DNA from 4 places in the Billgrantia sp. C5P2 genome. Region 4 is predicted to be linked to each of the others. Evidence: predicted binding sites of a transcription regulator. Region 4 holds the regulator's gene; each other region holds the start of a gene.
The links. Region 4 encodes sigma-54, which starts transcription at its own class of promoters, with help from an activator protein. Its sites were predicted from a motif close to TGGCACNNNNNTTGCTNT; they were not measured.
Positions count from the first base shown of each region.

Region 1: ACRWQA_RS21360 (P-II family nitrogen regulator) is a predicted target of sigma-54. The motif match lies at 4,185-4,202, and genes of this name have one in related genera.
Region 2: ACRWQA_RS11835 (urease accessory protein UreD) is a predicted target of sigma-54. The motif match lies at 3,967-3,984, and genes of this name have one in related genera.
Region 3: glnL (nitrogen regulation protein NR(II)) is a predicted target of sigma-54. The motif match lies at 3,145-3,162, and genes of this name have one in related genera.

Region 1 covers NZ_CM128542.1:4,577,445-4,585,204, reverse strand. Annotated here, with positions in the region: gene ACRWQA_RS21380 (LysR family transcriptional regulator) at 1-885, opposite strand, end outside; gene ACRWQA_RS21375 (ferredoxin--NADP reductase) at 1,032-1,808, shown strand; gene glnK (P-II family nitrogen regulator) at 1,951-2,289, opposite strand; gene ACRWQA_RS21365 (ammonium transporter) at 2,426-3,748, opposite strand; gene ACRWQA_RS21360 (P-II family nitrogen regulator) at 3,787-4,125, opposite strand; gene ACRWQA_RS21355 (accessory factor UbiK family protein) at 4,417-4,746, shown strand; gene ACRWQA_RS21350 (YifB family Mg chelatase-like AAA ATPase) at 4,983-6,488, shown strand; gene ACRWQA_RS21345 (sodium:calcium antiporter) at 6,622-7,677, shown strand; gene ACRWQA_RS21340 (hypothetical protein) at 7,691-7,760, opposite strand, start outside.
Region 2 covers NZ_CM128542.1:2,562,591-2,570,350, forward strand. Annotated here, with positions in the region: gene ureE (urease accessory protein UreE) at 1-412, opposite strand, end outside; gene ureC (urease subunit alpha) at 662-2,371, opposite strand; gene ACRWQA_RS11825 (urease subunit beta) at 2,368-2,688, opposite strand; gene ureA (urease subunit gamma) at 2,699-3,001, opposite strand; gene ACRWQA_RS11835 (urease accessory protein UreD) at 3,019-3,912, opposite strand; gene urtE (urea ABC transporter ATP-binding subunit UrtE) at 4,175-4,873, opposite strand; gene urtD (urea ABC transporter ATP-binding protein UrtD) at 4,873-5,712, opposite strand; gene urtC (urea ABC transporter permease subunit UrtC) at 5,709-6,851, opposite strand; gene urtB (urea ABC transporter permease subunit UrtB) at 6,855-7,760, opposite strand, start outside.
Region 3 covers NZ_CM128542.1:387,275-395,034, forward strand. Annotated here, with positions in the region: gene ACRWQA_RS01755 (glycosyltransferase family protein) at 1-469, shown strand, start outside; gene glnA (glutamate--ammonia ligase) at 821-2,227, shown strand; gene ACRWQA_RS01765 (DUF4124 domain-containing protein) at 2,391-2,957, shown strand; gene glnL (nitrogen regulation protein NR(II)) at 3,284-4,330, shown strand; gene ntrC (nitrogen regulation protein NR(I)) at 4,323-5,735, shown strand; gene ACRWQA_RS01780 (hydroxymethylglutaryl-CoA lyase) at 5,858-6,808, shown strand; gene ACRWQA_RS01785 (CaiB/BaiF CoA transferase family protein) at 6,811-7,760, shown strand, end outside.
Region 4 covers NZ_CM128542.1:1,630,677-1,638,436, reverse strand. Annotated here, with positions in the region: gene ACRWQA_RS07585 (KdsC family phosphatase) at 1-402, shown strand, start outside; gene lptC (LPS export ABC transporter periplasmic protein LptC) at 415-1,035, shown strand; gene lptA (lipopolysaccharide transport periplasmic protein LptA) at 1,032-1,571, shown strand; gene lptB (LPS export ABC transporter ATP-binding protein) at 1,579-2,304, shown strand; gene ACRWQA_RS07565 (RNA polymerase factor sigma-54) at 2,462-3,883, shown strand; gene hpf (ribosome hibernation-promoting factor, HPF/YfiA family) at 3,993-4,301, shown strand; gene ptsN (PTS IIA-like nitrogen regulatory protein PtsN) at 4,308-4,778, shown strand; gene rapZ (RNase adapter RapZ) at 4,824-5,744, shown strand; gene ACRWQA_RS07545 (HPr family phosphocarrier protein) at 5,747-6,016, shown strand; gene pmbA (metalloprotease PmbA) at 6,084-7,424, opposite strand; gene yjgA (ribosome biogenesis factor YjgA) at 7,573-7,760, shown strand, end outside.

The DNA.
Region 1 (7,760 bases), 1.8 Mb from region 4:
CCCCTCGGTCATCTGCCGGCACAGGCGCAGGAACTCGCGCATGCCGGTGGCCATGTACTTGTGACGGTGCCAGATGAAGGCGAACTGGCGGCTCAGGTCGAGCTCCGGGGTGGGGATCGGCACCAGGCTGCCGCGGCGGAAGGCATCGCGTAGCGCCAGCTTCGATACGCAGCCGATGCCGAGACCCGACTCCACCGCCCGTTTGATGCCTTCGGTGTGCTCCAGCTCCAGCAGGGTATTGAAGCGTCCGCGCCGGTGACGCGCGGCCTGCTCCAGGGTCATGCGCGTGCCCGAGCCCTGCTCGCGCATGATCCAGGCCTCGCGCAGCAGGCGGTCGAGTTCCACCGCCCCCTGCCCGGCCAGCGGATGGCGGGGGGAGCAGAACACCGACAGCTCGTCCTCCACCCACGGCTGGGTGATCACGTCCTCCTCCTCGCAGTGCCCCTCGATGAGCCCCAGGTCCAGTTCGTGCTGACGCACGCGGTCGACGATCTCGCGGGTGTTGCGCACCGCAAGCCGCACCCGGCTGCCCGGATGACGCTGCATGAAGTCACTGATCAACAGCGTCGCCAGGTAGTTGCCGATGGTCAGGGTCGCGCCCACATCGAGCGAGCCGATGCCCTGCTGGCCGTGCAGGATCTCTTCGATCTCCTCGGCGCGGTCGAGCAGCGCCACGGCCTTGGGCAACAGCTGGAAGCCCAGCGCATTGAGCCGTAGCCGCTTGCCGACGCGGTCGAGCAGCTGGCAGTTGAATTGGCGTTCGAGCTCGGCCAGGGCGGTACTGGTCGCCGATTGCGACAGGGAGAGGGCGCGAGCGGCGTGCGAGACGCTCTCGTGCTGGGCGACGGCGACGTAGACCTCGAGTTGGCGCAGGGTGAAATGCATGAAACGGCTCGGTTTTGATCTATATCAGGAATCTAGATAAAGGATATCCATACAATCCAATTAACAGATAAACCTTGCGCTCTTATAATGCAAGCAAATCGTTTTCACCTTCGAGTTATTCGATATTGGAATAGATAGGAGCCGGCATGAGCAAGTTCGCACTGGAAGACGTTCTCAGCGTTCATCACTGGAACGACACCCTGTTCAGCTTCCGCACCACCCGCGAGCGCAGCCTGCGCTTCAAGAACGGTCAGTTCGTGATGATCGGCCTGGAAGTGAACGGCAAGCCGCTGATGCGAGCCTACTCCATCGCCAGCCCCAACTATGAGGATCATCTCGAGTTCTTCAGTATCAAGGTGCCCGACGGCCCGCTGACCTCACGCCTGCAGCACCTCAAGGTGGGCGATCAGATCATGGTCAGCCGCAAGCCCACCGGTACCCTGGTCACCGACGACCTGCTGCCGGGGCGCAACCTCTACTTCCTCTCCACCGGTACCGGCCTGGCGCCGTTCATGAGCCTGATCCAGGACCCGGAGGTATACGAGCGCTACGAGAAGGTGATCCTGGTGCACGGCGTGCGCAGCGTCAGCGAGCTTGCCTATGCCGACTTCATCCAGAAGGAGCTGCCGGCCCACGAGTACCTGGGCGACGAGATCCGCGAGAAGCTGGTCTACTACCCCACCGTGACCCGTGAGGAGTTCCACACCATGGGCCGCCTCACCGACCATATCCGCAGCGGCAAGCTGTTCGAGGACACCGGCGTGGCACCGATGGATCCCAAGCAGGACCGCGCCATGATCTGCGGCAGCCCGGCGATGCTCGACGAGACCAGCGCGCTACTCGACGACCTGGGCTTCAACATCTCGCCGCGCATGGGTGAGCCGGGCGACTATGTGATCGAGCGCGCCTTCGTCGAGAAGTGATCCGTTTCGCCCGAGCTGCTGCCATCAGCTCGAGGCTGGAAGCAAAACCGCCTCCTTAGCTCTGCTACGGAGGCGGTTTGGTTTGTGCTGTCCTCGGGCTTCGGGCTTCGGGCTTCGGGCTTCGGGCTTCGGGCTTCGGGCTTTACACCGCATCCTTGCCGGTTTCGCCGGTACGGATGCGGATCACCTGCTCCAGCGGAGTGATGAAGATCTTGCCGTCGCCGATCTTGCCGGTATTGGCGACCTGGGTGATGGCGTCGATGACCTGCTCGACGAGGTCGTCGTCGATGGCGATCTCGACCTTCACCTTGGGCAGGAAGTCGACCACGTACTCGGCGCCGCGGTAGAGCTCGGTATGGCCTTTCTGGCGGCCGAAGCCCTTCACCTCGGTGACGGTGATGCCCTGTACCCCGATCTCCGAAAGCGACTCGCGAACGTCGTCGAGCTTGAACGGCTTGATGATGGCGGTCACCAGTTTCATGGTCTGTTTCCTCATGGTCGGGCGTGGGTTCATTGGTCGAACCCGAGCGGGTACGGATCGTTGGCCTCAAGCATACACCGCCCTCGGCTGGAAGAAAAAAGGCTCCCCGCGGGGAGCCTTGGCAAGTCGGTCGCGCTTATTCGGCGTGTGGCTGGCCGATCGGTGCGCCGGCACCGTAGCCGCCGGACTGCGGGCGGCCGCCGCTGCCGCCATAGACCCTGGCGACACTGAACTCGGGGTAGGCTTCCATGCCGCACTCGGCCAGGTCGACCCCTTCGTACTCTTCCTCTTCGCTGACACGAACGCCCATGATCGCCTTGATGATCAGCCACACGGCCAGGCTGGCAACGAAGACCCAGGCGAAGATGGCGATCGCACCGATGATCTGGGCGCCGAAGCTGGCGTCCGAGGAGAGCGGCACTGCCAGCAGGCCCCAGAGACCGACCACACCGTGCACCGAGATGGCGCCGACCGGGTCGTCGATCTTGAGCTTGTCCAGGGTCACGATGGAAGCCACCACGATGATGCCGCCCACGGCACCGATCAGCGTGGCACCCAGCGCCGAGGGCTCCAGCGGGCCCGCGGTGATGGCCACCAGGCCGGCCAGCGCGCCGTTCAGCGCCATGGTCAGGTCGGCCTTGCGGAACCACAGCTTGGCCAGGATCAGCGCGGCGATCACACCGCCCGCGGCAGCGGCATTGGTATTGACCAGCACCTGGGCCACGTTGTTCGCCGAAGCGACGTCGGAGAGCTTGAGCTCGGAGCCGCCGTTGAAGCCGAACCAGCCCATCCACAGGATGAAGGTGCCCACGGTCGCCAGCGGCAGGTTGGCGCCGGGGATCGCATGGATGCTGCCGTCCTTGCCGTACTTGCCCTTGCGTGGACCTAGGACCAGTACACCGGCGAGTGCCGCAGCGGCGCCGGCCATGTGCACGATGCCGGAGCCCGCGTAGTCGGAGAAGCCCAGCTCGGAAAGCCAGCCACCGCCCCAGGTCCAGTAGCCGGATACCGGGTAGATGACGCCGGTCATGACCACGGCGAAGGCGAGGAAGGCCCACAGCTTCATGCGCTCGGCCACGGCGCCGGAGACGATCGACATGGCGGTGGCGACGAACACTACCTGGAAGAAGAAGTCGGCGCGCATGGAGTAGTAGGGGGCGTCGTCGCCACCGGCAGTCACGGCATCGACACCGTTTTCGCTGCCTATCAGTACGCCCAGATTGGGCAGGATGCCGCCGGCGTCACTCGAATACATGATGGCGTAGCCCACCAGCAGGTACATGGTGCAGGCGATGGCGAACAGGGCGATGTTCTTGGTCAGGATCTCGGCGGTGTTCTTGGCGCGGACCAGGCCGGCCTCGAGCATCGAGAAGCCGGCGGCCATCCACATGACCAGCACGCCGCATATCAGGAAGTAGAAGGTGTCGAGCGCGTAGCTCAACTCGGCAAGTTCAATCATGGGGTTCTCCATCGCTGCTCTTGTTTTGGGGGAAGCCGTTACACGGCGTCGGCGCCGCGCTCACCGGTACGGATGCGGATCACATCCTCGAGCGGGGTGACGAAGACCTTGCCGTCGCCGATCTTGCCGCTGTTGGCCGCACTGCAGATGGCGTCGAGCACGGATTCCAGGCGTGAGTCGTCCACGGCCACCTCGACCTTCACCTTGGGCAGAAAATCGACCACGTATTCGGCGCCACGATAGAGTTCGGTGTGGCCCTTCTGGCGGCCGAAGCCCTTCACTTCGGTGACGGTGATGCCCTGGACGCCGTTGTCGGCCAGCGCCTCGCGGACGTCGTCGAGCTTGAATGGCTTGATGATGGCGGTGATTAGCTTCATCGCATCTCTCCCTGCTGGAATAAAGGCGGCGGGGGTCGCCAGCCGGCTGTACTGCGCGTAATGCGCAGACCATGCCAGGCTGAGCCTTTGCTGCTCTTAAACAGTGACTTGCAGTTACATGGGTTTCCGCCATGCGCTCCAATGGCGCAACGGCTACCGTCGCCTTGCACCAGGGTGGTGCTTCCGTGTAGTGCAAGTGCGCCATGAGAGCGCAATAGAAGGGCATGCGTCGCGGCGGGGCCTTGCGTATGCTGTAGAGCAACATGTGTAAGCCAACAGGAGAAGCGCACCATGGCGAATCAGGATCCCATCAGCCGGCTGGCACAACAGCTGGGCGAGCGCCTGCAGGGCGCGGCTCAGGCGCCGGAGGAATTTCAGAAGGGCGTGCAGCAGATCGTGCGTGGTGCCTTCGACCGCCTCGAGCTGGTATCGCGAGAGGATTTCGACATCCTGATGGACGTGCTGCAGCGCACGCGGATCCGCGTCGAAGCCTTGGAGCAGCAGGTCGCGGCCCTGGAGAAGGCGCTGGCGGCACGCGAAACTCCGGTGACCCAGGCGACCCTCACGCCGCCCGAGGACAAAGGTACGGACACGGCCGCACCCGGAGACGCCAAGCGCTGAGCCAGCGTGGAGAGCCCGTTCTGGCACAGTGCTAGTATCTAGCCCTTACGCTAATGAAACACTGCATAAATGCCTGCGCGAGCGAATCGCTGCGTTGCGCGGTGCCGAAGCGTCGGACCGTCGGAATCCTCACATATACCCCATATGCTCCGGTTCCTGTGCTCCGTGCGCCTTGCGCTTCATCTCGCTCGCCAATTTATTCAGCGCTTCTCTAATGGACTGCGAGGGACTGCACGATGCTGGCGATCGTTGCCACACGGGCCGGCCTGGGGCTGGAAGCGCCCGAGGTACAGGTCGAGGTACACCTGGCCAACGGCCTGCCGGGGATGACCCTGGTCGGCCTGCCCGAGGCCGCCGTCAAGGAGAGCCGCGAGCGGGTGCGCAGCGCCCTCACCAACGCCGGCTTCGATTTCCCCAATACCCGTCGAATCGTGCTCAACCTGGCGCCCGCCGACCTGCCCAAGGTTGGCGGGCGCTTCGATCTGCCCATTGCGCTGGGCATCCTGATCGCCTCGGGTCAGCTTCCCGGCGAGGCGCTTGAGGAGATCGAGAGCGTCGGCGAGCTGGCGCTGGACGGCCGCCTGCGCCCCATCAGCGGGGTCTTGCCGCTGGCACTCGCCGCACGCCGGGCGGGGCGCAAGCTGATCGTGCCCAAGGAGAATGCCGACGAGGCGGCGCTGGCCGGTGACCTTCAGGTACTGCCGGCCGAGCACCTGCTCGACGTCATGGCGCACCTGCAGGGGCAGAAGCCGATCGCCGCGCACCGCCTCGAGGCGCCACCCATCGTCGACTCCCGCGAGGGCGACCTGGCCGAGGTGCGTGGCCAGCACCAGGCCCGCCGCGCGCTGGAGATTGCCGCGGCCGGCTCGCACAACCTGCTTTTCGCCGGGCCACCCGGTACCGGCAAGACCATGCTGGCGAGCCGCCTGCCGGGCATCCTGCCGGAACTCACCGAGGAGGAGGCGCTGGAAGTGGCCGCCATTCGTTCGGTGTGCGGCCTGCCGCTGGCCGAGCAGTGGGGGCGTCGGCCCTTTCGTGCGCCGCACCACACCGCCAGCGCCGTGGCCCTGGTCGGCGGCGGCTCCTGGCCGCGGCCGGGCGAGATCTCGCTGGCCCACCACGGTGTGCTGTTCCTCGACGAACTGCCCGAGTTCAGCCGCCACGTGCTCGAGGTGATGCGCGAGCCGATGGAGTCGGGCCGCATCCATATCGCCCGGGCCAATCACGAGCGTAAATTCCCCGCGCGCTTCCAACTCGTAGCGGCCATGAACCCCTGCCCCTGCGGCCACCTGGGCGACCCGCGCCAAGCCTGCCAGTGCACCGCGGCGCAGATCCAGCGCTACCAGTCGCGGCTCTCGGGGCCGCTGCTCGACCGCATCGACCTGCAGATCGAAGTGCCGGCACTGCCACCGGAGCAGCTCACGTCGCGCGAGGTAGGCGAGAGTTCGGCCGAGGTACGCGCCCGGGTCGTGGCCGCTCGCGAGCGCCAGTACGCCCGTGGCGCGCTCAACGCCCACCTCGGCGGGCGCGAGCTGGAAGCCGCATGCGCGCTCTCCACGGCGGACCGCGCCTGGCTGGCCGGCGTGCTCGAGCGCCTGCGCCTCTCGGCGCGCGCCTACCACCGCGTGCTGCGGGTGGCGCTGACACTGGCCGACCTCGCCGCCAAGCCGCATCCGGAGCGCGGCGAGCTGATGGAGGCGATCGGCTACCGCCAGCTCGATCGTCAACTGCGCCAGGGTTGAGGGCGTTCGCGAAGGGCGACTACGCTTAGAAGCGGCTCGCCATGAGGGTGGCGAGCCGCTTCGCCGTCCAAGGCCAGGGAGGCCCCATGCACAATCGCCTACCGACCCTTGCCCGCCACCACTGGCGCGCTGCATGTTCCTGAACCCGGCAAGCCTGTCATTGCCGCTGGCCATCGGACTGTTCCTCGCCACGGCGGCAGTGATCGGCATGGTGGGGACGCGGTTGGCGCGCATCGTCGATGAGTTGGCCGATCGGACGGGGCTGGGCGAGGCGATTGCCGGGGCGGTGCTGCTGGGACTCGCGACGTCGTTGTCGGGGATCGTGCTGTCGGTCTCGGCGGCCTGGGGCGGGCGCGCGGAGCTGGCGATGAGCAATGCCTTGGGCGGCATCGCCGCCCAGACCCTGTTCCTGACCGTCGCCGACATCTCCTACCGACGCGCCAACCTCGAGCATGCGGCGGCCTCCCTCGGCAACCTCCTGCAGGGGGCGTTGCTGCTCTGCCTGCTGTCCCTGCTGCTGGTGGGGCGCTTCTCCCCCGAGCTGACGCTGTGGCACGTCCACCCGGTCACGCCGCTGCTGTTCTTCGCCTACGTGTTCGGCTTGCACCTGATCCACCAGGCGAAGTTCGAGCCGATGTGGAGCCCTGCCCAGACCCTCGAGACGCGTCCCGACGAGCCGGATGCCACCTCGGCGGGGCGATCTCTGACCGGGCTCTGGCTCTCGTTCGTCGCACTCGCCGCGACGCTGGGCGTGGCCGGCTGGCTGATGGAGCGCAGCGCCACGGCACTCTCCGCGACCACCGGCCTCGATCAGGCGGCGATCGGCATCCTGCTAACCTCGGTCGCCACTTCTTTGCCGGAACTGGTGACAACGGTCGCTGCGGTACGGCGCGGTGCCTTGACCCTGGCGGTGGCCGGGATCATCGGCGGCAATGCCTTCGATACGCTGTTCGCTGCCGCCGCCGACCTGGCCTATCGCGAGGGCTCGATCTACCACGCCATGCCGGACTCGGTATCGCTATGGATCGGATTGTCGCTGCTGATGACCGGCATCCTGCTTGTTGGGCTGATCCGTCGCGAGGAACAAGGGCCGGGGCGAATCGGTTTCGAGAGCGTGGCCATACTGGTCTGCTACCTGCTCGGGATCGCCATGGTGCTGATCGGCGGCGAGGGCGGGCGCGCCGACTAGGCGCGCCGCGCGACTACAGCGCCGTGGCGTCGAAGGCACCCTCGATCTCGGTCTCCCACAGCGCGCTATCCGCGTCCGCGTCC
Region 2 (7,760 bases), 930 kb from region 4:
CGAAGGGAGCCTCGTGCCGCTCAAGGATCGCCCCCAGCAGCTCGGCCAGCTCTTCCAGCACGTGGTCCGGCGGGAAGCGTACGTAACCTCCCCGCTCATCCTCCCCGAGCGCCAGCTGCACGTGGCGGTTGCCCAGGTGATAGGCGAGCCGCGCCAGCGGCAAGCCGGCGGCTACGCGCGCCGTGACCACCGGCTCGACGGCCGCCCGGATCCGCACGATCTCGCCGCTCTCGGCGCGCAGGCCCTCGCCGTCGCGCAGCACCGGGCCGCGGTCGAGGAACAGGCCCAACTCACGGCCGGCGTCGCTCATTGCCTTCAGCCTGCCGCGAATACGCAGCTCATAGGGCAGCGTCAGGGTATCGGTGGCCTGGCTTGCCTCGATGGGCCCCAGGCGTTCGATCAGTTTCAGCATTGCTATTGCCTCGTTGAATTCAGGCCATGAACCGTGCCGGCGACAGGCCGGACCCCGCTGGGCCACCTCGCGCGACCGCTGGCAGCCCGGTCGAGACGACGCGGTCGATCTTCAGGGAAGAAGATCGAGGAAAGCCGGCACAGGGATGTGCCGTCTTTCCGACCGCGGGAGTCCGGCCGGGATGCCAGGGTTTCGGGCGCGTGGCGTGGCGAGCGCGGGGTTCCGGCCATGACGCTTTCCTCAAATGCATCAAAACAGGTGGTAACGCTGCGCCAATGGCAGCTCGGTGGCCGGCTCGCAGGTCAGCAGCTCGCCATCGCAGCGCACCTCGTAGGTCTGCGGATCGACGCTGAGCTCGGGGCAGGCGTCGTTGAGCTTCATATCGCCCTTCCTTACGCCCCTGACATCTCGGCAAGCCGCCAATTGGCTCTGCAGGCCCAGGGTTTCCTTGATGCCGGCGTCCAGCGCCGCCTGGCTGACGAAGGTCAGTCGCGTCTGGCTCGCCGCCCGGCCGAAAGCGCCGAACATGTAGCGGTAGTGCACCGGCTGCGGCGTGGGGATCGAGGCATTGGGGTCGCCCATGGGTGCAGCCGCGATCATCCCCGCCTTGAGGATCAGCGCCGGCTTGACACCAAAGAAGGCCGGTTTCCACAGCACCAGGTCGGCGAGCTTGCCCACCTCGATGGAGCCTACTTCATGGGCGATGCCATGGGTGATCGCCGGGTTGATGGTGTACTTGGCGATGTAGCGCCGTGCGCGGAAGTTGTCGACGCCGAGTGCTTCGTCCTCGGGCAGCAGGCCGCGCTGCACCTTCATCTTGTGGGCGGTCTGCCAGGTGCGGCACACCACCTCGCCGACCCGCCCCATGGCCTGGGAGTCCGAGGCGATCATCGAGATCACGCCCAGGTCCTGCAGGATGTCCTCGGCGGCGATGGTCTCGCGGCGAATGCGTGAGTCGGCGAAGGCCACGTCCTCAGGAATGTTGGGATCGAGATGGTGGCACACCATCAGCATGTCGAGGTGCTCGTCGATGGTGTTGACCGTGTAGGGCCGCGTGGGGTTGGTCGACGATGGCAGCACGTAGGGCTTGGAACAGGCGGTGAGGATGTCCGGCGCGTGGCCGCCCCCGGCGCCCTCGGTGTGGTAGGTGTGGATGCCGCGCTCCTTGAAGGCAGTCAGCGTATCCTCGACGAAGCCCGACTCATTGAGGGTGTCGGTATGGATGGCGATCTGCACATCGTAGCGCTCGGCCACGCTCAGGCAGTTGTCGATGGAAGCCGGTGTGGTGCCCCAGTCCTCGTGCAGCTTGAGACCCATGGCGCCGGCCTCGAGCTGGGCTTCCAACGCCTCGGGCAGGCTGGCGTTGCCCTTGCCGAGAAAGCCGATGTTCATCGGCAGCTCGTCCACCGCCTGAAGCATCTTGCCGATGTGCCAGGCGCCCGGCGTGCAGGTGGTGGCGTTGGTGCCGGTGGCCGGCCCCGTGCCACCGCCGAGCATGGTGGTGATGCCGCTCATCAGCGCCTCCTTCACCTGCTGGGGGCAGATGAAGTGAATGTGCGCGTCGATGCCGCCCGCGGTAAGAATCTTGCCCTCGCCGGCGATCACTTCGGTACCTGGGCCGATAACGATATCCACGTCGGGCTGTGTATCCGGGTTGCCGGCCTTGCCAATGGCTGCAATGCGACCGGCCTGGATACCCACGTCGGCCTTGACGATGCCCCACCAGTCGAGGATCAAGGCATTGGTGATCACGGTGTCCATCACCGAGTCGTCGAGGCGCTGGCTCTGGCCCATGCCGTCGCGAATCACCTTGCCGCCGCCGAACTTGACCTCATCGCCGTAGTGGGTGGCATCGCTCTCCACTTCGATCCACAGTTCGGTGTCTCCCAGACGCACCCGGTCGCCCACCGTGGGGCCGTACATATCGGCATAGGCCTGCCGGCTGATGCTGGTACTCATGCCTCACCTCCATCCAGCGATCCCATCACGTCGCCGCGAAAACCGTAGATATGGCGCGTGCCGGCGAAGGGGATCAGCGCGACTTGCCGCGCCTGGCCCGGCTCGAAGCGAATTGCCGTACCCGCCGCCACGTCCAGGCGGTAGCCACGTGCCTTATCGCGGTCGAAAACCAGTGCCGGGTTGGTCTCGGCAAAGTGATAGTGGGAGCCGACCTGGATCGGCCGGTCGCCGGTATTGGCGACCTCGACGGAGATCCGCTCGCGACCGGCGCAGAGTTCGATCTCGCCGTCCTGCAATTGGTACTCACCGGGGATCATAGGGCTCTCCTCACACAATCGGTGTATGCACCGTCACGAGTTTCGTGCCGTCAGGAAACGTGGCCTCTACCTGCACCTCGTGCACCATTTCGGCCACGCCCTCCATCACCTCGTCGCGGCCGAGAATCTCGCGACCGTAGCTCATCAACTCGGCCACGCTGCGGCCATCACGAGCCCCCTCCATGATCTCGAAGCTGATAAGCGCCACCGCTTCCGGGTAGTTGAGCTTGAGGCCGCGGGCCCGACGTCGCTCGGCGAGTTGCGCGGCCGAGAACAGCAGCAGCTTGTCCTTGTCTCTTGGTGTCAATTCCATGCAAGTCTCCTGGTCAGTCAGGTAAACCAGATACGGGGAGGATGGGCAGGCACACCGGAAAGCAAAGGCCTGAGGCAAGTCCAGGCCTGCTGACACAGCTCCCAGGCCTCATTGCGCTCATGCCCCAGGTAGCGCAACAGCATCACGCCATGGCGAACGGTCACGGCCCAGCGCGGGCTCGCCGCCATGGCGTCGCGAAGTACTTCGATGGCGCCAGCCTCGTCGGCCAGCCCCACGGCCCACAGCGTGGCCTGCACGCTGGCTCCGCCCTGCCCCCAGCGCCCCATGAAGCGCGGGTGGCCGGGATCGAGCGGCTGGCGCTCGAGCCACAGCGGCTTACCGTCGCGGAGCAACTGGAAGCGCTGCTCGATGCGGCCCGAAGCGTAAGGCAAACGGCTTGCCGGGCGGCCCAGGGCCAGTACTTCCCAGCCCAGGCAACGGGCAGCGCCAGCGAGATCGATGTGCGTCGTCTGCTCGCCACGCGAACCGTCGAAGGCGATGGTTTCCTGGGGCAGCCATTCGAGAACGCCGCCGTCCTCGACCCGGAGCCTGGTGTGCTGTGCCCAGGCCACGCCATGACTGTCGGCACGGTAGAGCTTGTTGGCAGCGGGCGTGGTCAACAGCGCATGAGCGCCGGCTTCGACCCTTGCCGAGATAGCCAACGCATCGCCACTGACCAGGCCACCCGGGGGGTGCAGCATATAGACGTGACAGGCTCGGTCGCGCCCCTCGGGATAAAAGGGACGCTGCACTCGCAGCGGGCCGACATGGCGAGCCATCACCATGCGAGTCACGTCCTGCTGCAGGGCAAAGCCAAGCTGGAGCGAAGCTTCCCAGCGACGGCCGGCATCGAAGCGGTGACCGGAAGCGCAGGGAGGCTGTAGCGTCGTGGCGTCGAAGCGAGCCGTCATCGGCAGCGGCCTTCTGTCTAGGGTTTTGCCTCCTCTCGAGGCGTTGCCCTATTCTTGGCAACCGCTGTACCAGAATGGTGGATGACCGAAAAAAACAAGCATATTCATGCGCTTATTTTGTATACACAAGCGCTCTTGGCCCGAGTGGACGCACCATCATGGCGCAAGGGAACCAACAGCATGCACTGCCACGGCGCACCGGTCCTTTCCCTGGTTAGCACAATGGTGCAAAGGCTTGGTCGCAGGACACCTCAGCGAATGATTACACCGTCAAGTGCTCCTTGATCAGCGCATCGGTCAGCTCGCCGATCTCGCCCTTGGCTACCGGTCGGCCGCGATCCATGATCGCGAAACGGTCGGCGTACTTGCGGGCGAAGGGGAGCTTCTGTTCGACCAGCAGCACCGTCAGGCCGTCCTCGCCGATCAGCTTGCGGATCACCTCGCCGATGAGCGTCACGATATTGGGCTGGATACCCTCTCCCGGCTCGTCGAGAATCAGCAAGCGCGGCTCGAGTACCAGCGCCCGGCCAATCGCCAATTGTTGCTGCTGTCCACCGGAGAGATCACCGCCGCGGCGCTGCTTCATCTCCTCGAGTACGGGAAAGAGTTCATAGATGCGCGCCGGAATGGTGCGTCGACCGTCACCGCGCGCCGCCAGCCCGGTCCGCAGGTTCTCCTCCACCGTAAGAAGCGGAAAGATCTGGCGCCCTTGGGGCACGTAGCCGATACCCAGGCGCGAGCGATCCTCGACCCGCTGGCGGGTCAATTCCACGTCGTCAGCGTAGCGAATGCTGCCAGAAGTCACTGCGACCTCACCCATGATGGCCTTCATCAAGGTGGTCTTGCCCACCCCGTTGCGCCCCATCACGCAGGTGCACTGCCCCGCCGACACGCTGAGATCGAGGTCCCACAGGGTGTGGCTCTCGCCGTAATATTGATTGAGCTTGTCGATCGAGAGCATCAGACCGTCTCCTCTTCGGCTTCGGCGCCCAGATAGACCTCTACCACGCGTGGATCGCTCGAGACCTGGTCCATGCTGCCTTCTGCCAACACGCTGCCCTGATGCAGCACCGTCACCTTGCGCGCGATGGAGCGCACGAAGCCCATGTCGTGTTCCACCACCACCACAGACTGCTTGCCGGCCAGACCGGTGAGCAGTTCGGCGGTGCGCTCCATCTCCTGCTCGGTCATGCCGGCCACCGGCTCGTCCACCAGCAGCAGCCGCGGCCGCTGCATCAGCAGCATGCCGATTTCCAGCCACTGCTTCTGTCCGTGGGAAAGTATGCCTGCCGGGCGCTGGCGCAGCTCGCTCAGCCCGATGTTGGTCAGCACCTCGCCGATACGGTCACGAATTTCACCGCTCATGCGGGCCGTCAGCGTGGGCAGTATGCGCTTGTCGGCGGCCATGGCCAGCTCCAGGTTCTCGAATACCGAAAGCGCCTCGAACACCGTGGGCTTCTGGAACTTGCGCCCGATGCCCAGGCTGGCGATCTCCGGCTCGTTCATGGTCAGCAAATCATGACGACTGCCGAACCATACCTTGCCGCTGTCGGGTCGGGTCTTGCCGGTGATGATGTCCATCATGGTGGTCTTGCCAGCGCCGTTGGGCCCGATGATGCAGCGCAGCTCACCATCGTCGATCGTCAGGTTCAGGTCGTTGATCGCCTTGAAGCCATCGAAGCTGACCGTGACGTCCTCGAGATAAAGAATCGGCCCATGGCGTACGTCGACGGGCGATTCGGCCGGCACCAGGAAATCGAAGACACGGTCACGATTGGCCAATGAACCCAGGATGTTCATGCCGCCACCTCCTTGCCGGAAAGCGAGCTTTCACCGTCATGGCGGCGATGAAGCCGCAACGCCAGCAGCCCCGCCACACCCTTGGGCAGGAACACCGTGACCAGCACGAATAGCCCACCCAGGGCGAACAGCCAGGCGTCGGGCATTACACCGGTGAACACCGTCTTGGCGTAATTGACCAGTATCGCCCCGATCACCGCACCGTAGAGGGTTGCCCGACCGCCCAGCGCCACCCACAGCACGATCTCGATCGAGAACAGTGGTGAGAACTCGCTGGGATTGATGATGCCTACCTGAGGCACGTAGAGCGCCCCGGCCAGCCCCGCCAGCATGGCCGAGACCACGAACACGAACAGCTGGAAGCGTTCGACCCGGTAGCCGAGGAAGCGCGTGCGCGCCTCGGCGTCGCGGGTCGCCACGCAGACCCGCCCCAGTTTGCTCGTCACGATCGCCCGACACAGCAGGTAGCCCAGCGCCAGGGCCACGCCGGTGGCCAGGAACAGCCCAAGCCGGGTATCACCGCTACGCAGGTTGAAGCCGAGGATCTCGCGAAAATCGGTCAAGCCGTTGTTGCCGCCAAAACCCATCTCGTTGCGAAAGAAGGCCAGCATCAGAGCGAAGGTGAGCGCCTGGGTGATGATCGAAAGGTACACCCCGGTGACCCGCGAGCGGAACGCCAGGAAACCGAATACCAGCGCCAGTGCTCCCGGTGCCAGCAGCACCATGAGGAAGGCGAACCCGGCCATGTCGAAGCCCAGCCAGTACCAGGGCAGGCTGTCCCAGTTGAGGAACACCATGAAGTCGGGCAGCACCGGGTGGCCGTAGACGCCGCGGTCGCCGATCTGACGCATCAGGTACATGCCCATGGCGTAGCCGCCCAGGGCGAAGAAGGCGCCATGGCCGAGGCTGAGGATACCGAGATAGCCCCACACCAGATCCACCGCCACCGCCAGCAGGGCGTAGCTCAGGTACTTGCCGAACAAGTTAACGGTATAAGCACTGACATGGAGCGGATGCCCAGCCGGTACCGCCACATGCAGCAGCGTCACCGCCGCCATGGCGGCCAACAGCACGCCGAGGAAGATCAGCGTCGAGCGCTCGCCGAACGGCCGCAGCAGCCAGAATCGAGAAGAATCCATGGATCAGCCCTCCGCCGCCCGGCCCTTCTGCGGAAAGAGTCCACGGGGGCGCTTTTGTATGAACAGAATGATGAATACCAGCACGATGATCTTGGCCATCACCGCACCGGCCCACGGCTCCAGCACCTGGTTGATCACACCCAGCGAAAGCCCCGCCACCAGGGTGCCCCACAGGTTCCCCACCCCGCCGAACACCACCACCATGAAGGAATCGATGATGTAGTTCTGGCCCAGGTTGGGGCCCACGTTGGTGAGCTGGGACAGTGCCACCCCGGCGAGCCCCGCCACCCCGGAACCCAAGGCAAAGGTCATGATGTCGACCCGGGTGGCGCGGATGCCCATGGAGCGCGCCATGGCACGGTTCTGGGTCACCGCCCGCACCTCGAGACCGAGCCGAGTTCGGCGCATGATCAGCATCAGCACGGCAAACACCACCAGGGCAAAGCCGAGCACGTACATGCGGTTGAGCGTGAGAGAGAGTGCATCGTTGACGGCGAGCGAACCGCTCATCCATTCCGGCGTAACCACGGTGCGGTTGAGCGGCGAGATCGCGGTGCGCACCAGTTGCTGCAGGATCAGGCTGACACCGAAGGTAGCCAGCAGTGTCTCCAGCGGACGTCCTTTGAGGAACTGAATGACGCCGCGCTCGATGGCGATGCCGGCCAATGCCGCGACGAGGAAACCGGCGGGAATCGCCAGAATCAGCGCCAGCCCCGGCTGGCCAGGCAACAGTTGTTGCATGGCCCAGGCGGTGTAGGCGCCGAGCATGATCAGCTCGCCGTGGGCCATGTTGATCACGCCCATCACGCCGAAAGTGATGGCCAGGCCGATGGCGGCCAGCACCAGCACCGACCCTAGCGACAGGCCGAAGTAGAGCGTCTCCACGGCACGGTTGACCTTGAGCATCTG
Region 3 (7,760 bases), 1.2 Mb from region 4:
CGAGCAGGCTGCCCGGCGCTGGCAGGGTGGGCATGAGCTGCTGTTGGTGGACGACACCGGCGATCGCCGATTGCCGTCCCTGGCTCAGCGCCACCAGGCCGTCCTGCTATCGTGCGGCTCCGCAAGCCTGGGCAGCCGTTTCAACGCCGCGGTGGGTGCCAGCCGCGGCGACATCCTGCTCTTTCCCGGACAAGAGGATCGTCGTGCCGCCGATTGGCTGAGCCATCGGCTGGCCGATGTCGAACTCGCCGGCGACTGGGACGCCGCCGTCCTGCCCATGCGCCGTCACAGCTGGCTGCGCTGGTGGGGGCTGCTCCAGCGCCTCTCGCCGATGGACACCTACTGGGTGGCGCGGTCCTGGTTCGATCGCATCGGCGGCTTCGACCCCCAACTGGGAAGCGATGCGCTGCCCGATCTGCTCGAGCGGCTGCGGGCGTGCCAGGCAAGGGTATCGATCGAGGTCGCGTAGTTCCCACTTCGCATTGCGCACTTCTTTGGTGCGCCCTGGTCACGCTTGCACCAATTTAGTGCCATGTCGGAGCCCTGATGGGGCTCACTGAGGCTGGTCGAGCAGGCTTGGTGCAGCGCGAGACAGAGCGGTGCAAATTCTTTTCTTGTAAAAACAGATGCTTAATTTTTTTCTGGGCTCGCATGGTGCATTTTTGGCATGGCTCCTGCATTTATGTGGGCAGCTCTCCATGCTTGTGCATGGCGACGTGGGCAGCAGGCCCACCGCGTGTTACAACAGGCGCTGCGATGCAACCAGCGCCAGTGGACTTCAGCCAAACGAATCGAGCCACAGCTCAAACGGAGGACACAAATGTCAGCCAAGACTCTCGCCCTGATCGAAGAACATGATGTGAAGTGGGTTGATCTGCGCTTCACCGACACGCGGGGCAAGGAACAGCACGTCACCATTCCGGCCCGTGACGTCGATGAGGAATTCTTCGAGAACGGCCAGATGTTCGACGGCTCCTCCATCTCCGGCTGGAAGGGCATCAACGAGTCCGACATGATTCTGCGCCCGGAAGACGGCACCGCCTTCCTCGATCCGTTCACCGAAGACGCGACCCTGGTGCTGCGCTGCGACATCATCGAGCCAGCGACCATGCAGGGCTACGAGCGCGACCCGCGCTCCATCGCCAAGCGCGCCGAGGCCTACCTGCAGTCCACCGGCCTGGGCGACACGGCTTTCTTCGGCCCCGAGCCCGAGTTCTTCATCTTCGACGAAGTGCACTGGAAGGCCGACATCGAAGGCGCCATGTACAAGATCACCTCTGAAGAGGGCGCCTGGGCCACCGACCGTCAGGTCGAAGGCGGAAACCTGGCGCACCGTCCGCGCGTCAAGGGTGGCTACTTCCCGGTACCCCCGGTAGACAGCTTCCATGACATTCGCGGCGCCATGTGCAACACCCTGGAAGCCATCGGCCAGACCGTCGAGGTGCACCACCACGAGGTGGCCAACGCCGGCCAGAACGAGATCGGCGTCAAGTTCAACACCCTGGTGAAGAAGGCCGACGAAGTCCAGGAAATGAAGTACGTGATTCACAACGTGGCCCATGCCTACGGCAAGACGGCCACCTTCATGCCCAAGCCGCTGGTCGGCGACAACGGCAGCGGCATGCACGTGCACCAGTCCTTCTGGAAGGATGGCCAGAACCAGTTCGCTGGCGACCAGTACGCCGGGCTGTCCGAAATGGCGCTCTACTACATTGGCGGTATCATCAAGCACGCCCGTGCCCTGAACGCCTTCACCAACGCTTCCACCAACTCCTATAAGCGTCTGGTGCCGGGCTTCGAGGCGCCGGTAATGCTGGCCTACAGCGCCCGCAACCGCTCTGCTTCCATCCGCATTCCCTACACGGCAAGCCCCAAGGGCAAGCGCGTCGAGTGCCGTTTCCCCGACCCGACCGCCAACCCCTACCTGGCCTTCGCCGCCATGCTGATGGCCGGTATCGACGGTATCAAGAACAAGATCCACCCCGGCGACGCCATGGACAAGAACCTCTACGACCTGCCGCCGGAAGAGGGCAAGCTGGTACCGACTGTCGCCAGCAGCCTGGACCAGGCGCTCGAGGCGCTGGACGCGGATCGTGCTTTCCTCACCGAGGGCGGCGTGTTCACCGACGACATGATCGACGCCTACATCGAACTGAAGATGGAAGACGTCGAGCGTATCCGCATGACCACGCACCCGATCGAGTTCGACATGTACTACAGCTGCTAAGCTGTCGGGTCCGGCGGTCTTCGCCGGCTCGTACCGAGGGGCTCCGCATCGCGGAGCCCCTTTTTTGTCGTACACTATGTTGCGGATGGTTGCGAGGGAACACGTTACTGGCACATCGGTTGGCCGCCAGCGGAGCCGCGGTCGCCGTCTACGGAGAGTACTCATGGGCAAGGCGATCGTGCTGTGTCTGTTGGGCCTGGCACTCGCTCAGGGTGTGCTGGCCACGACGATCTATCGCACCACCGATGCGCAGGGTAACGTGGTCTTCACCGACGACCCCAACCGTGGTGGCGAGCCGGTGGAGCTGGCGCCGCTGACAGTGATCCCATCGCAGGTCGAGGGGCGCCAGTCCGAGCCGCCGCGGGTCGAGGGCGTTGCCCCACGCATGGGCGAGGCGCCGGGCCAGCCCTTCATGCCCTATGACACCTTCCGCATCCGTTCGCCGGAACACGGCGCGGACCTTCCCGCAAGCTATGCCGGCAACCTGCAGGTGGAGCTGGCCATTGAGCCGGAGTTGCGTCCCGACCACCGCGTGCAACTGCTGGTCGACGGCCGGGTGAGCCAGACGCCCATGCACACCCGCGCCTTCATGCTCAACGATCTCGGCCGTGGCGAATACGTGCTGCAGGCGGAGTTGCTTGATGCCCAGGGGCAGGTGCGTCATCGCAGCCCGCCGGTCTCTCTTTACGTTCAGCGAGCCAACGTGACGTTGCCGCAGGATGGTGGTTGAGCCGAGGCGTCAATCTCAAACTGACCGCGGCGTTTCCCCTGGCTCGCCCTTCCTTGTGCCTCGATGCCCCGAGATGGGGAAGATTGATGCCTCCTGATTTGGCGCTCTCGCCATCGGTGCACCATAATGGTGCATAAGAGTTCGCTGCGGTCGCCCTGAAACGGCGCCCTGCTGCGTCGCCGTGGGTTGGCGCGCTTCTTGCTTGGAATGTTCCATCCAGAGTGCTGCCTGGCTTCGGGGCGGTGGCTGCGGCGATCCCTGCCGATGCGCCATGACGATGCAAGTAATGCTCCATGCACTCTGCGTTCAACGAGGGAAGGTCGTAAATGTATCGACGCCTGATGGAACACCTCACCACGGCGGTGCTGTTGCTCGACCACGAGTTGCGGCTGAGCTGGATGAATCCGGCGGCCGAAGCCTTGCTGGCGGTCAGCCTGGGCCGGGTTAAGGGACTCAGCCTGGCGAGCCTGCTGGCCGAGGACGACGGTATGGGCGGAGTGCTGGCCAAGGCGCGCGACGACCAGCACCCCTTCACCCAGCGCGAGGTCAGGCTGGCGCTGGTCGGTGGTGCCGTGGCCACGATCGACTATACGGTGACTCCGCTGTCGACGGTGGAACTGCTGGTGGAGATGGAGCCGCGCGATCGGCTGCTGCGTATCTCCCGCGAGGAGGCTCTGCTCAACCGCCAGGAGGCGATCAAGGTGCTGTCGCGCGGCCTCGCACATGAGGTCAAGAACCCGCTGGGCGGGATCCGTGGCGCCGCGCAACTGCTGGAGCGCGACCTCGACGACCCCGCGCTGCAGGAGTTCACCCGTATCATCGTCGAGGAGGTCGACCGCCTGCGCGATCTGGTCGACAGCATGCTGGGGCCGAACAAGCTGGTGCGCCACGAGCCGCTCAACATTCACAAGGTACTGGAGCGGGTGCGCACGCTGCTGATGGCCGAGACCCCGTCGGTGGCCATCGAGCGCGACTACGATCCCAGCCTGCCGGATTTCCCCGGCGACGAAGCCCAGATGATCCAGGCGGTGCTCAACGTGGCCCGCAACGCCGTGGAGGCGATGACCGAAGCCGGCACCGAGGCCCCGAGCCTGCTGTTGCGCACCCGGGCACGCCGCCAGTTCACCCTGGGTGCGGAGCGTCATCGTCTGGTCTGCGAGGTGGCCATGATCGACAACGGCCCCGGCGTTCCCGAGGGCCTTCAGGAAACCCTTTTCTATCCCATGGTATCGGGGCGTGCCGACGGCAGTGGACTGGGACTGTCCATCGCCCAGGGCATCCTGCACCAGCACCAGGGGCTGATCGAGTGCGATTCCCGCCCCGGCCATACCGAGTTTCGTCTGCTTATTCCTTTGGAGAGGCGCCATGACTGATGTCGCACGTGTCGCGGTGGTCGACGACGACCGCGCCATTCGCTGGGTGCTGGAGCGCGCCCTGGCTCAGCCCGACCTCGAGGTCGAGTGCATCGACCGGGCCGATGTGGCGCTCAGCCGCTTGCTGGACGACCCCCCCGACGTGCTGGTCACCGACATTCGCATGCCGGGAATCGACGGTCTCGACCTGATGTCGCGGGTGCGCGAGGTTCATCCCGACCTGCCGGTCATCGTGATGACCGCCCACTCCGACCTCGACAGCGCGGTGGCCTCCTATCAGGGCGGTGCCTTCGAGTACCTGCCCAAGCCGTTCGACGTCGATGAGGCGCTGGCCCTGGTGCGTCGCGCGGTGGCCCACGCCCGCGAACGCAAGCGCCCGGTCAGCGTCCCCGAGGGGCTCGACGCCGAGATCATCGGCGAGGCGCCGGCGATGCAGGAGGTGTTCCGCGCCATCGGTCGGCTGTCACACTCACACATCACGGTACTGATCAACGGCGAGTCGGGTACCGGCAAGGAACGGGTGGCCCGCGCCCTGCATCAGCACAGTCCGCGCTCCAGCCATCCGTTCATCGCACTGAACATGGCAGCGATCCCCCGCGACCTGATCGAGTCCGAGCTGTTCGGCCACGAGAAGGGCGCCTTTACCGGTGCCACGGCAAGCCGCCAGGGGCGCTTCGAGCAGGCCAACGGCGGCACGCTGTTCCTCGACGAGATCGGCGACATGCCCGCCGAGACCCAGACGCGGCTGCTGCGGGTGCTGGCCGACGGTGAATTCTATCGGGTCGGCGGTCACACGCCGGTGAAGGTGGACGTGCGTATCATCGCGGCCACTCACCAGAACCTGGAGCGGCTGGTGGAGGATGGACGCTTCCGCGAGGACCTGTTTCATCGCCTCAACGTGATCCGTGTGCACCTGCCCAAGCTGGCGGAACGCCGCGAGGACATCCCGCGCCTGGCGCGCCATTTCCTGGCCGAGGCGGCCAAGGAGCTTTCTACCGACATCAAGGTGTTGACCAAGGACGCCGAGGCGCACCTGACCCGGCTGTCCTGGCCGGGCAACGTGCGTCAGCTCGAGAACACCTGTCGCTGGCTGACGGTGATGGCATCGGGCCGCGAGATCCTGGTCGAGGACCTGCCACCGGAGCTGCGCCAGGGCGAAGGCGGCGAGGTGGCCAACGGCGACTGGCGCGCCGCCTTTCGCGACTGGGCCGACCGCGCCCTGGCGGCGGGCCACACCCATCTGCTGGAAGAGGCCGTACCGGATTTCGAGCGCATCCTGATCGAGACCGCGCTCAAGCATACCGGCGGGCGCAAGGGCGAGGCCGCCGAGCTGCTGGGCTGGGGGCGCAACACCCTGACGCGAAAGCTCAAGGTGCTGCTGCCGGCACTGGCGGATGGCGACTGAGAGTCGGCACTGCTCGAGCTCCTGTAAAGCGCCCGTAAAAGGTAAGCATTAAACGAAAGGCGCATGGCTGCGAAGCGAGTCGGCTTCGTACAGTCGGGGAAACCCTTGCGCGGCTAACCATCATGCTTGACGCGATCCGAGCACCCCGGCAGGTCCATGTCACCGAAGTGGGCCCGCGCGACGGGCTGCAGAACGAGAAGGTATTGCTCTCCACGGCGCACAAGGCCGAGCTGGTGCGCGCCCTGGTCGCCGCCGGGGTCCGCGAATTCGAACTGACGTCCTTCGTCAGCCCCCGCGCGGTACCGGCGCTGGCCGATGCCGCGGAGCTGGTGGCCGAACTACGCGACATCCAGGGCGTGCACTTCTCGGCGTTGGTGCCCAACCTGCGCGGGGCCGAGCGGGCCCTCGAGGCCGGCATCGATTCGGTGGTGCTGTTCGTCTCGGCTTCGGAAACCCACAACGCCAAGAACGTCAATGCCAGCGTCGATGAGTCGCTGGCGAGCTTCGAGCAGGTGGCCCGTCGCCTCGAGGGTAGCGGCATCGAGCTGCGCGGTGCCATCGCCACCTGCTTCGGCTGTCCCTTCGAGGGCGATGTCGATGTCGCCGCGGTAGGCCGCATTGCCCGTCACTTTGCCGACCTCGGCGCCCGCTACGTATCGCTGGGCGACACCACCGGCATGGCCACGCCGCCCCTGGTCGCGGAACGGATCACCCATCTGCGCGAAGTGGTGCCCGACGTGTCGCCGACCCTGCATTTCCACAACACCCGCGGCATCGGCCTGGCCAACGTCATGCAGGGCCTTGCGCTCGGCGTCGATCGCTATGAGAGTTCGATCGGCGGGCTGGGTGGCTGCCCCTTCGCGCCGAAGGCGACGGGTAACATCGCCAGCGAGGACCTGATCTACCTGCTCAGTGAAATGGGCATCGAGACCGGCATCGACCTGGAGCGGATCATCGAGGCCGCTCAGCTCGCCACCCGCCTGATGGGGCGCCCTCTGCCGGCCCAGGTCTCCAAGGCGGGGCCACGACTGGCGCTCAGCGACTGCGCGGCGGTGCCCACGGCAAAAGGATGAACATGACGAATCCAACAGCCCAGGCCGCGGGAAGCCTGGAGGGCATCCGCGTGATCGACCTCACGCGGGTCATCTCGGGGCCGTTTTGCACCCAGATATTGGGCGATCACGGCGCCGAGGTGATCAAGGTCGAACCGCCGGAACGCGGCGATGTCGTGCGCTCCCAGGGCAACATCGTGAACGGTTTCAGCTGGTATTTCGCCCAGTTCAACCGCAACAAGCGCTCTCTGACGCTGGATCTGCGCAGTGAAGAGGGCAAGGCGCTACTGGCCCGGCTGCTGGAGGGGGCGGACGTGCTGGTCGAGAATTTCCGCCCCGGTGTCATGGCCAAGATGGGCTTGGATGACGAGACCCTGCGCGAGCGCTATCCGCGTCTGGTCGTCGGTCGCATCAACGGCTTCGGCTCGACCGGACCCTATCGCGATCGGCCCGCCTATGACTTCATCGCCCAGGCCATGAGCGGCTTCATGGGTGTCAACGGCCCCGCCGACGGCGAACCCATGCGCGCCGCGCCACCCATCAGCGACATGGTGGCCAGTCAGAACCTGGCCTTCGGTATCTGCGCGGCGCTGGTGCGGCGCGAACGCAGTGGGCGGGGCGATATCGTCGAGACCGCCCTGACCAATGGGTTGATCGGCATGATGGGTTACCTGGCGGCGGAGTTCTTCGCTACCGGCCGGGTACCGGCGCGCACCGGTAACGACCATCCCATGCTCTATCCCTACGGCCTGTTTCGCGCCAGCGATGGCGAGGTGGCCATCGCCCCAAGCAACGACATCATGGTCGAACGCCTGCTGAGGGCGCTCGACATGCTGCATCTGCTCGACGACGAGCGCTTCGCCGACAACACCTGTCGCATGCGCAATCGCGAAGCGCTGCGCGAAATACTGACGCGGGTCACCGAGCGGCACAGCGTCGACGAATGGATCGCGCATCTCAACCGGGCCGGGGT
Region 4 (7,760 bases):
CTGGGCCTCAAGCTGCTGCGACGCGCCGGCCTGCAGGTGGCTTTCCTGACCGGACGCGAGTCGCCCATGGTCAGCCATCGCGCCGCCGCGCTGGGCATCGACCATATCTTCCAGAGCTGTGAAGACAAGCTCGCCACTTTGCGCGAGCTATGCACGCGCCAGGGAATCGAGCTCGAGCAGGTCGCCTACTGCGGCGACGATTTACCCGACCTGGCGGCCATACAGCGTGCCGGCATCGGTATCACCGTTCCCGGCACCCCGACCTACATACGCGCCCTGGCAGACTACGTCACAGAACGCAGCGGAGGTCATGGTGCAGTGCGTGAAATCTGCGACATGCTGCTCGAAGCGCAGGGGCATCGCGATGCGCTGGTCGACACCTACCTCCACGGCAAGCGCTGAGGCGGTCCGGCCATGCTGCGTCGGCTACCTCGCCCCTCGTTTCGTGTCTGGCTGTTCCTGATATTGCTGGCGCTCGGCGGGCTGATCGCCTGGCTGGACCCGTGGCAGGCACCCGCCCCCGGCCCGGTACCTACCGACGAAGCCGGCGAACCCGACTTCTATCTGGAACAGGCGCAACTGACCCGCTTCGATGCCGACGGTCGGGCCCACCAGCGACTGGAGAGCCCGCGTCTGGTGCATACGCCCCACGACGACGTTATTCGCGCGGTCACGCCACTGGCCCACCTGATCGACCGCGAGGGACGGCTATGGGTGGCAAGCGGCACGGAAGGCCGCCTCGGCCCGGGCGGCAATCCCTTGACGCTCTCGGGCGATGCACGACTCTTCGCTCCCGAAGAGCGCTGGCAGCTCGACACCGAGACCCTGCACTTCGATGCCAACGTGGGGCACGCCTGGAGCGACACGCCCGCCCTGCTGCAACAACCGCCACAGCGCATGCGCGGCGATCACTTCGACGCCTGGATCCATGACAATCGGGCACGTTTGACCGACAATGTGCGCGGCCACCATATCCCGGAAGGCGCCCAGCCGGGGCAAGCCGACGCCGTCAACCTAGAGGATTTCACGCCATGAAGCGATGCAGGCTCCCGACCCTCCACTGGCCATTCCCCCTGGCGCTGGCTGGCGTGGCGTTGATCACCCTGGTGGGCATCGGTCCGGCCATGGCACAGCAGCGTGACGCCGAGCAGCCCATTGAGGTCGAAGCCGACCAGCTCGACCTCGACGATCGTGCCGGTACCGCGGTCTATCTCGGCGACGTCGACATTCGCCAGGGCAGCATGCGACTCACCGGCGACCGGGTCGAGTTTCAGCGCAATGCCGCCGGCGAACTCTCGCGCGCCACGGCCCGCGGCGAACGTGCCTACATCGAACAGCAGCCCGACCCCGACCAACCCGTGGTGCGCGGCTGGGGACGTACCATCGTCTATCACGTGGCCGAGCGAAGAGTGGAACTGATCGATCGCGCCGAACTGCACCAGGGTGGCGATACCTTCGACGGTGGCTACCTGGAATACTTCCTCGACCGTCGCGTGGTTCAGGCACGCGCCCAGGGCGAAGGTGTCGAAGGTAGCCAGCGTATCCGCATGACCCTGCAGCCGGAGCGCTGAGGTGCCAATGAAAACCCTGTACGCCCGAAACCTGGCCAAGAGCTACAAGCGCCGCCGCGTGGTGCACGACATCAGCCTCTCCATCGAGCAGGGCTGCGTGGTCGGCCTGCTCGGGCCCAATGGGGCCGGCAAGACCACTTCGTTCTACATGATCGTCGGCCTGGTGAAGGCGGATGCCGGCGAGGTCCATATCGACGACCTGGATCTCTCGCAAAGCGCCATGCACGAGCGCGCCCGGGCGGGTATCGGCTACCTGCCTCAGGAAGCCTCGATCTTTCGCAAGCTGTCGGTGGCCGACAACATCATGGCCATCCTCGAGATGCGCAAGGATCTCGATCGTCGTGGACGACATGCGCGACTCGAGCAACTTCTGGAAGACTTCCATGTCACCCACATTCGCGACAACCTCGGCATGAGCCTCTCGGGCGGTGAACGCCGACGTGTCGAGATCGCCCGTGCGCTGGCCACGGAGCCGGCCTTCATTCTGCTCGACGAGCCCTTCGCCGGTGTCGACCCGATCTCGGTGGGCGAGATCAAGGGCATCATCCGCCAGCTCAAGGCACGCAACATCGGCGTGCTGATCACCGACCACAACGTTCGCGAGACCCTCGACATCTGCGACTCGGCCTATATCGTCGGGGACGGCCAGATCATTGCCGAAGGGAACGCCGAAGCCATCCTGGCCAACCAGCGGGTGCGCGAAGTCTATCTGGGCGAGGATTTCCGTCTGTAGTATAATCCCGCGCATCAAGCAAGCACCTGATCCTTATTGCAACTGCATAAACAGGCATGAATATTGCCGATGGCATGTTTATTGCAATGAATTATCTTGCAAGTGATCGTCGACCCGACTAGGGTAGAGTTTTCCGGCAGATGAGCCCCATTACCTCATGGCCATGAAAGCATCCCTGCAACTGCGTGTCGGCACTCAGCTGACCATGACTCCCCAACTGCAGCAGGCCATTGCCCTGCTGCAGCTCTCGACCCTAGATCTACGCCAGGAGATCCAGCAGGCACTCGAATCCAATCCCATGCTGGAACTCGATGACGACTTCGGCGAACAGGCTGTCAGCGAAACCCCCAGCGATGAGTGGGCCGACGAGATACCCAACGAGCTGTCCACCGACAGCGATTGGGCCGACACCTATCCCGATCATGGCACGAGCTCCGGAGGCGCCACCGGCGAAGGGCCGGATTTCGAGCGCCAGGCCTCGGTGCAGACGCTGACCGGCCATCTGATCTGGCAATTGGCGATGACCGACTTGAGCGACCGCCAGCGCCTCATTGCCGAGAGCCTGATCGATGCCGTCAATGGCGCCGGTTACCTGGCACAATCCCTGGAGGACATTCGCGACGGCCTGCGCCGACAGGGCCTGGAGGGCCTGCCCACCCGGGAAGTCGAACAGGTCCTGCTGCGCCTGCAGCAGTTCGAACCCACCGGCGTATTCGCCCGCGACCTGCGCGAATGCCTGATGCTGCAATTGGCCGCGCTGCCCGACGATACGCCACTGCTGCCCCAGACCCGTCGCCTGGTACGCCAATTCCTCGAGGCACTGGCCTCCGATGACCGCCGCCTGCTGAAACGCCGCCTGGGCCTGGACGACGAATCGCTGGACGATGTCATCGCCCTGGTTCGCTCGCTGGACCCCCGCCCCGGCAGTGCCTACGCCGAAGTGAGCAGCAGTTACGTCACACCGGACCTGGTCGCCTACCACGACGAATCCGGCTGGCGCGTGGAACTCAACGCCGAAGCGCTGCCGCGGCTACGCATCCAGCCCGACTATGTCGCGCTGGTGCGGCGTGCGGACAAGAGCCAAGACAACCAGTTCCTCAAGGATCATCTGCAGGAAGCCCGCTGGTTGATGAAGAGCCTCGCCAGCCGCAACGACACCCTGCTGAGAGTGGGGCGGGAGATCATGGCACGTCAGCTCGAGTTTCTCGAACAGGGCGAAGAGGCCATGAAACCCCTGGTGCTGGCCGACATCGCCCAGGCCGTCGAGATGCACGAGTCGACCATTTCGCGAGTGACGACGCAGAAGTTCATCCACACCCCACGTGGCGTCTTCGAGCTCAAGTACTTCTTCTCCAGCCATGTCGGCGGAAACGGTGACGGGGACGTTCACTCCAGCACGGCGATCCGCGCCCGTATCCGCAAGCTCGTCGCCGATGAACCGCCGCGCAAACCGCTCTCCGACAGCCGCCTGGTGGAGCTGTTGGCCGAGGATGGCATCCAGGTCGCCCGCCGCACGGTTGCCAAGTACCGCGAAGCTCTGGGAATCCCCTCCTCCAGCGAGCGCAAGCGTTTTCGTTGACGCCACGACATAACGCTGACCCCGGGCAATCCAACCGCCAGAGGGGGGTATGCAGGGCAGGAAAAAGGGTTACAATCGAGCTACCACTCGAAGGACGAAGGAGCTTGTCATGCAAGTCAACATCACCGGCCATCATGTTGAACTGACCGATTCACTGCGTGACTACGTGAGCGAGAAGCTGAGCCGCGTCCAGCGACATTACGACAACATCACCAATGTGCAGGTCACGCTCTCGATCGAGAAGGAGCGCCAGCAGGCCGCCTGCACGCTGCACGCCGCCGGCGCCGACCTTCATGCCGAAGCCTCCGATCAGGACATGTATGCCGCCATCGATGCGCTGACCGACAAGCTCGACCGTCAATTGGTCAAACACAAGGAAAAAGCCCAGGCTCGCGCCCAGGGCGCCGGCATTCGCTGAGCTGCCATGACATTGGAAACCATCCTGCCCCCGGAACGCGCGCTGTTCGACGTTCCCGGGGGTAGCAAGAAGAGGGTGCTGGAGTTCTTCAGCACCTTCATTGCGCAGAACACTCCGAGCCTCGACAGCCAGGAAGTCTTCGGCAGACTGGTCGGTCGCGAGAGGCTGGGCAGTACCGGCATCGGCAATGGTGTGGCCATCCCCCACGCCCGTAGCCCTCACTGCCATAGCCCAGTGGCTGCCTTTCTCAAACTGGCCGAGCCCATCGACTTCGACGCCATCGACGGAGAGCCGGTCGACCTCGTCTTCGTGCTGTTGGTGCCCGAGGAGGCCGACGATACGCATCTGTCGCTGCTAAGCCAGGTGGCCAGCGTCATGAACGATGCCGAAACGCGCGCACGTCTGCGCAAGTGCGAAAGCCAGCGCGAACTCCACGAGCGTCTCATCGAAGCGATTCGACGACAGTCCTCGGCCTGACCTCCCCCTTCGCCGTTCGGCCGGCCCCTGATCAGGAGAACCATCATGCAGCTTGTGATCATCAGCGGCCGTTCCGGTTCCGGCAAGTCGATCGCACTGCAAGCGCTCGAAGATATCGGCTTTTACGCCATCGACAACCTGCCGGCGATGCTGCTTGGCCCCCTGGTGGATGAGCTGCGCAGCTCCCCCACGATCCAGACATCCATCGCCGTCAGCATCGATGCGCGCAACCTGCCCCATGCCCTGGAGCGCTTCCCGCGCTTGCTGGAAGAGCTGCGCACCAAGCAGGTCGATTGCCAGATCATCTACCTGACCACCGATGCGCGCATCCTGCTGGAACGCTACTCCGCGACCCGGCGTCGACACCCCTTGACCCGCGGCCGGGACATGACCCTTGGCGAGGCCATCGAGTCGGAAGACGTGACGCTGAGCGACATTCGCAACCTGGCGGACCTGATCATCGACACCTCGCGGCTGTCGGTGCATGACCTGCGAGGACGCATCACCGAGCAGGTGGCCAGCCATCGCGCCGACCAGTTGACCCTGACCGTGGAGTCGTTCGGCTTCAAGGGCGGCGTGCCGCTGGATGCCGATATCGTTTTCGATGCACGCTGCCTGCCCAACCCTTACTGGGACCCGCGCCTGCGCTCCGCCACCGGCAGGGAGCCCAGCATCGTGGAGTTCCTGGAACAGTACCCCCTGGTCCAGCAGATGCTCGACGACATCGTTGCCTGGGTCGAACGCTGGCTACCGGCCTATCGCGACACACACCGCAGTTACTTGACCGTCGCCATCGGCTGTACCGGCGGCCAGCACCGCTCGGTGTACCTGGCCGAGCGCCTCGCCAGACATCTGGCCCAGCACCAGCCCGACGTGCGCCTGCGCCATCGGGAACTCGGCATCCACACACCGGTCATCGCCGCCCAGGACACGACCGTAGAGACGTCCGAACGCAAGGAAACCTGAGTGTGCCCTGCCGCAAGCTGACCCTGACCAACAAGCGTGGCCTCCACGCCCGTGCTGCCACCAAGCTGGTGCAGTGCTGCCAGCCCTTTCGCGCCCGCGTATTCGTCAACCGTGGCCAGCAGCAGGCCGATGCCAGCAACATCATGGCACTGCTGATGCTGGGCGCCCCCTGCGGTACCGAACTCGAGGTCCGTGCCGAAGGAGATGATGCCGAAGCGGCACTGGAAGCCATCGAGGCGTTATTCGATGCCCGCTTCGAAGAGGATAATTAGGGGAATGGCTGCTCTCGGCCATTCCCACCAACTTAATGGAATGATGAGACTTAGACGTCTATTCGGTTTAGCCGCCGGCCACTGTCATCTCGTCGACAAGCCAACTGCCGGTGTGGATGCTGCCACGGGTGTCGAGGTCGTCGCCGACGGCCAATAGCCCCTTGAACATCGCCTCTAGGTTGCCGGCGATGGTGAACTCCTCCACCGGATACTGGATTTCCCCGTTCTCCACCCAGAAGCCCGCCGCCCCGCGAGAATAGTCGCCGGTCACGCCATTCACACCCTGGCCCATGAGCTCGGTGACCAACACGCCACGCCCCATGCGCTCGAGCAGTTCTTTGCGTGAGGCGAGCGGCGCCGTGATGCGCAGATTGCGTGCGCCGCCGGCGTTGCCGGTGCTCTGCATGCCGAGGCGCCGCGCGCTGTAGGCCGACAGCATGTAGCTGGCAAGACGGCCCTGCTCGATGAATACGTTGTCGCGCGTCTGCACGCCATCGTTGTCGAAGGCCGAACTGGCCATGGCACCGCGCTCCATAGGACGCTCGCCGAGAGTGAACCAGTCGGGAAACAGCGGCTCGCCCAGGCGGTCGCATAGGAAAGAAGCCTGGCGATAGAGCGAGCCGCCGGCGATGGCACTCATCAAATGGCCGACGAGCCCGCTGGCGACGGTGGCATCGAACAGCACCGGCAGGCGCCCCGTGGCCGGGCGTCGAGCCCCCAGGCGCTGCAGGGTGCGCTCGGCGGCTCTCTTGCCCACCACATCCGCCGCCAGCAGGTCCTGCGGATTGCGAGCGCTGGTGTAGTCGTAGTCGCGCCGCATGCCGTTCTCGTCCTCGGCAATCAACATGCAGGAGAGCGAGTGGCGACTGCCACGCTGGCTGCCCAGAAAGTCGTGGCTGTTGGCATAGATCCGCACCCCTTCGCCGCTGGAGAGCGAGGCCCCTTCCGACTGACGGATGCCGGGCTCGCCGCGCCCAGCCGCTTCGCAGGACAGCGCCAGCTCAATGGCCTGCTCGGTGGAAAGCGGCCAAGGATGATGCACGTCGAGATCGGGCAGATCGGTGGCCATCAGTTCGGGGTCGGCCAGCCCAGCAGCAGGGTCTTCGCCGGTATAGAGCGCAATGGCCATGGCCTTCTCCACGACCTCGCGGATCGAGGCATCGCTGGCATCGGTCGAGGAAGCACTGCCCTTGTGACCTCGCAGGTAGACCGTCACGGCGATTCCCTGATCGCGGGAAAGCTCGACGGACTCCACCTCGCCTTCGCGCACGCTGATACCGATCCCCTGATCGACGCTGGCCCCCACCTCGCAGGCGTCGGCCCCCAGGTGCTTCGCCAGGGCCAACGCCTGCTCGGCACGCGACTCCAGCAGCGCCTGCTGGGCGGCGGCATCGAAAGCCTTGCTCATGTGTCTCTCCCTCGTTCACCGGCCGCGCCGGTCTCCGTACGTGTCTGTTCCCGCCGTGGCACGACGGACTGATATACTGCTGTCATTCGAACCTATTCATCTCTCGATGGCCAGACCCGCACTGGCCCTCTCATTACTTGGATTCGGCATGCCCCAGGATATTCCCTCTTTCTCCGATGAAAGACCCAGCAAGTCCCAGCTCAAGCGTGAGATGCATGCGCTGCAGGCGCTGGGCGAACAGATCATCGCCATGAGTCCCGCCGAGCGTTCACGCTTCCCGCTGTCCGAAGACATGCTCGCCGCCGTCGAGGAAACCTCCCGCATTCGCTCCCATGA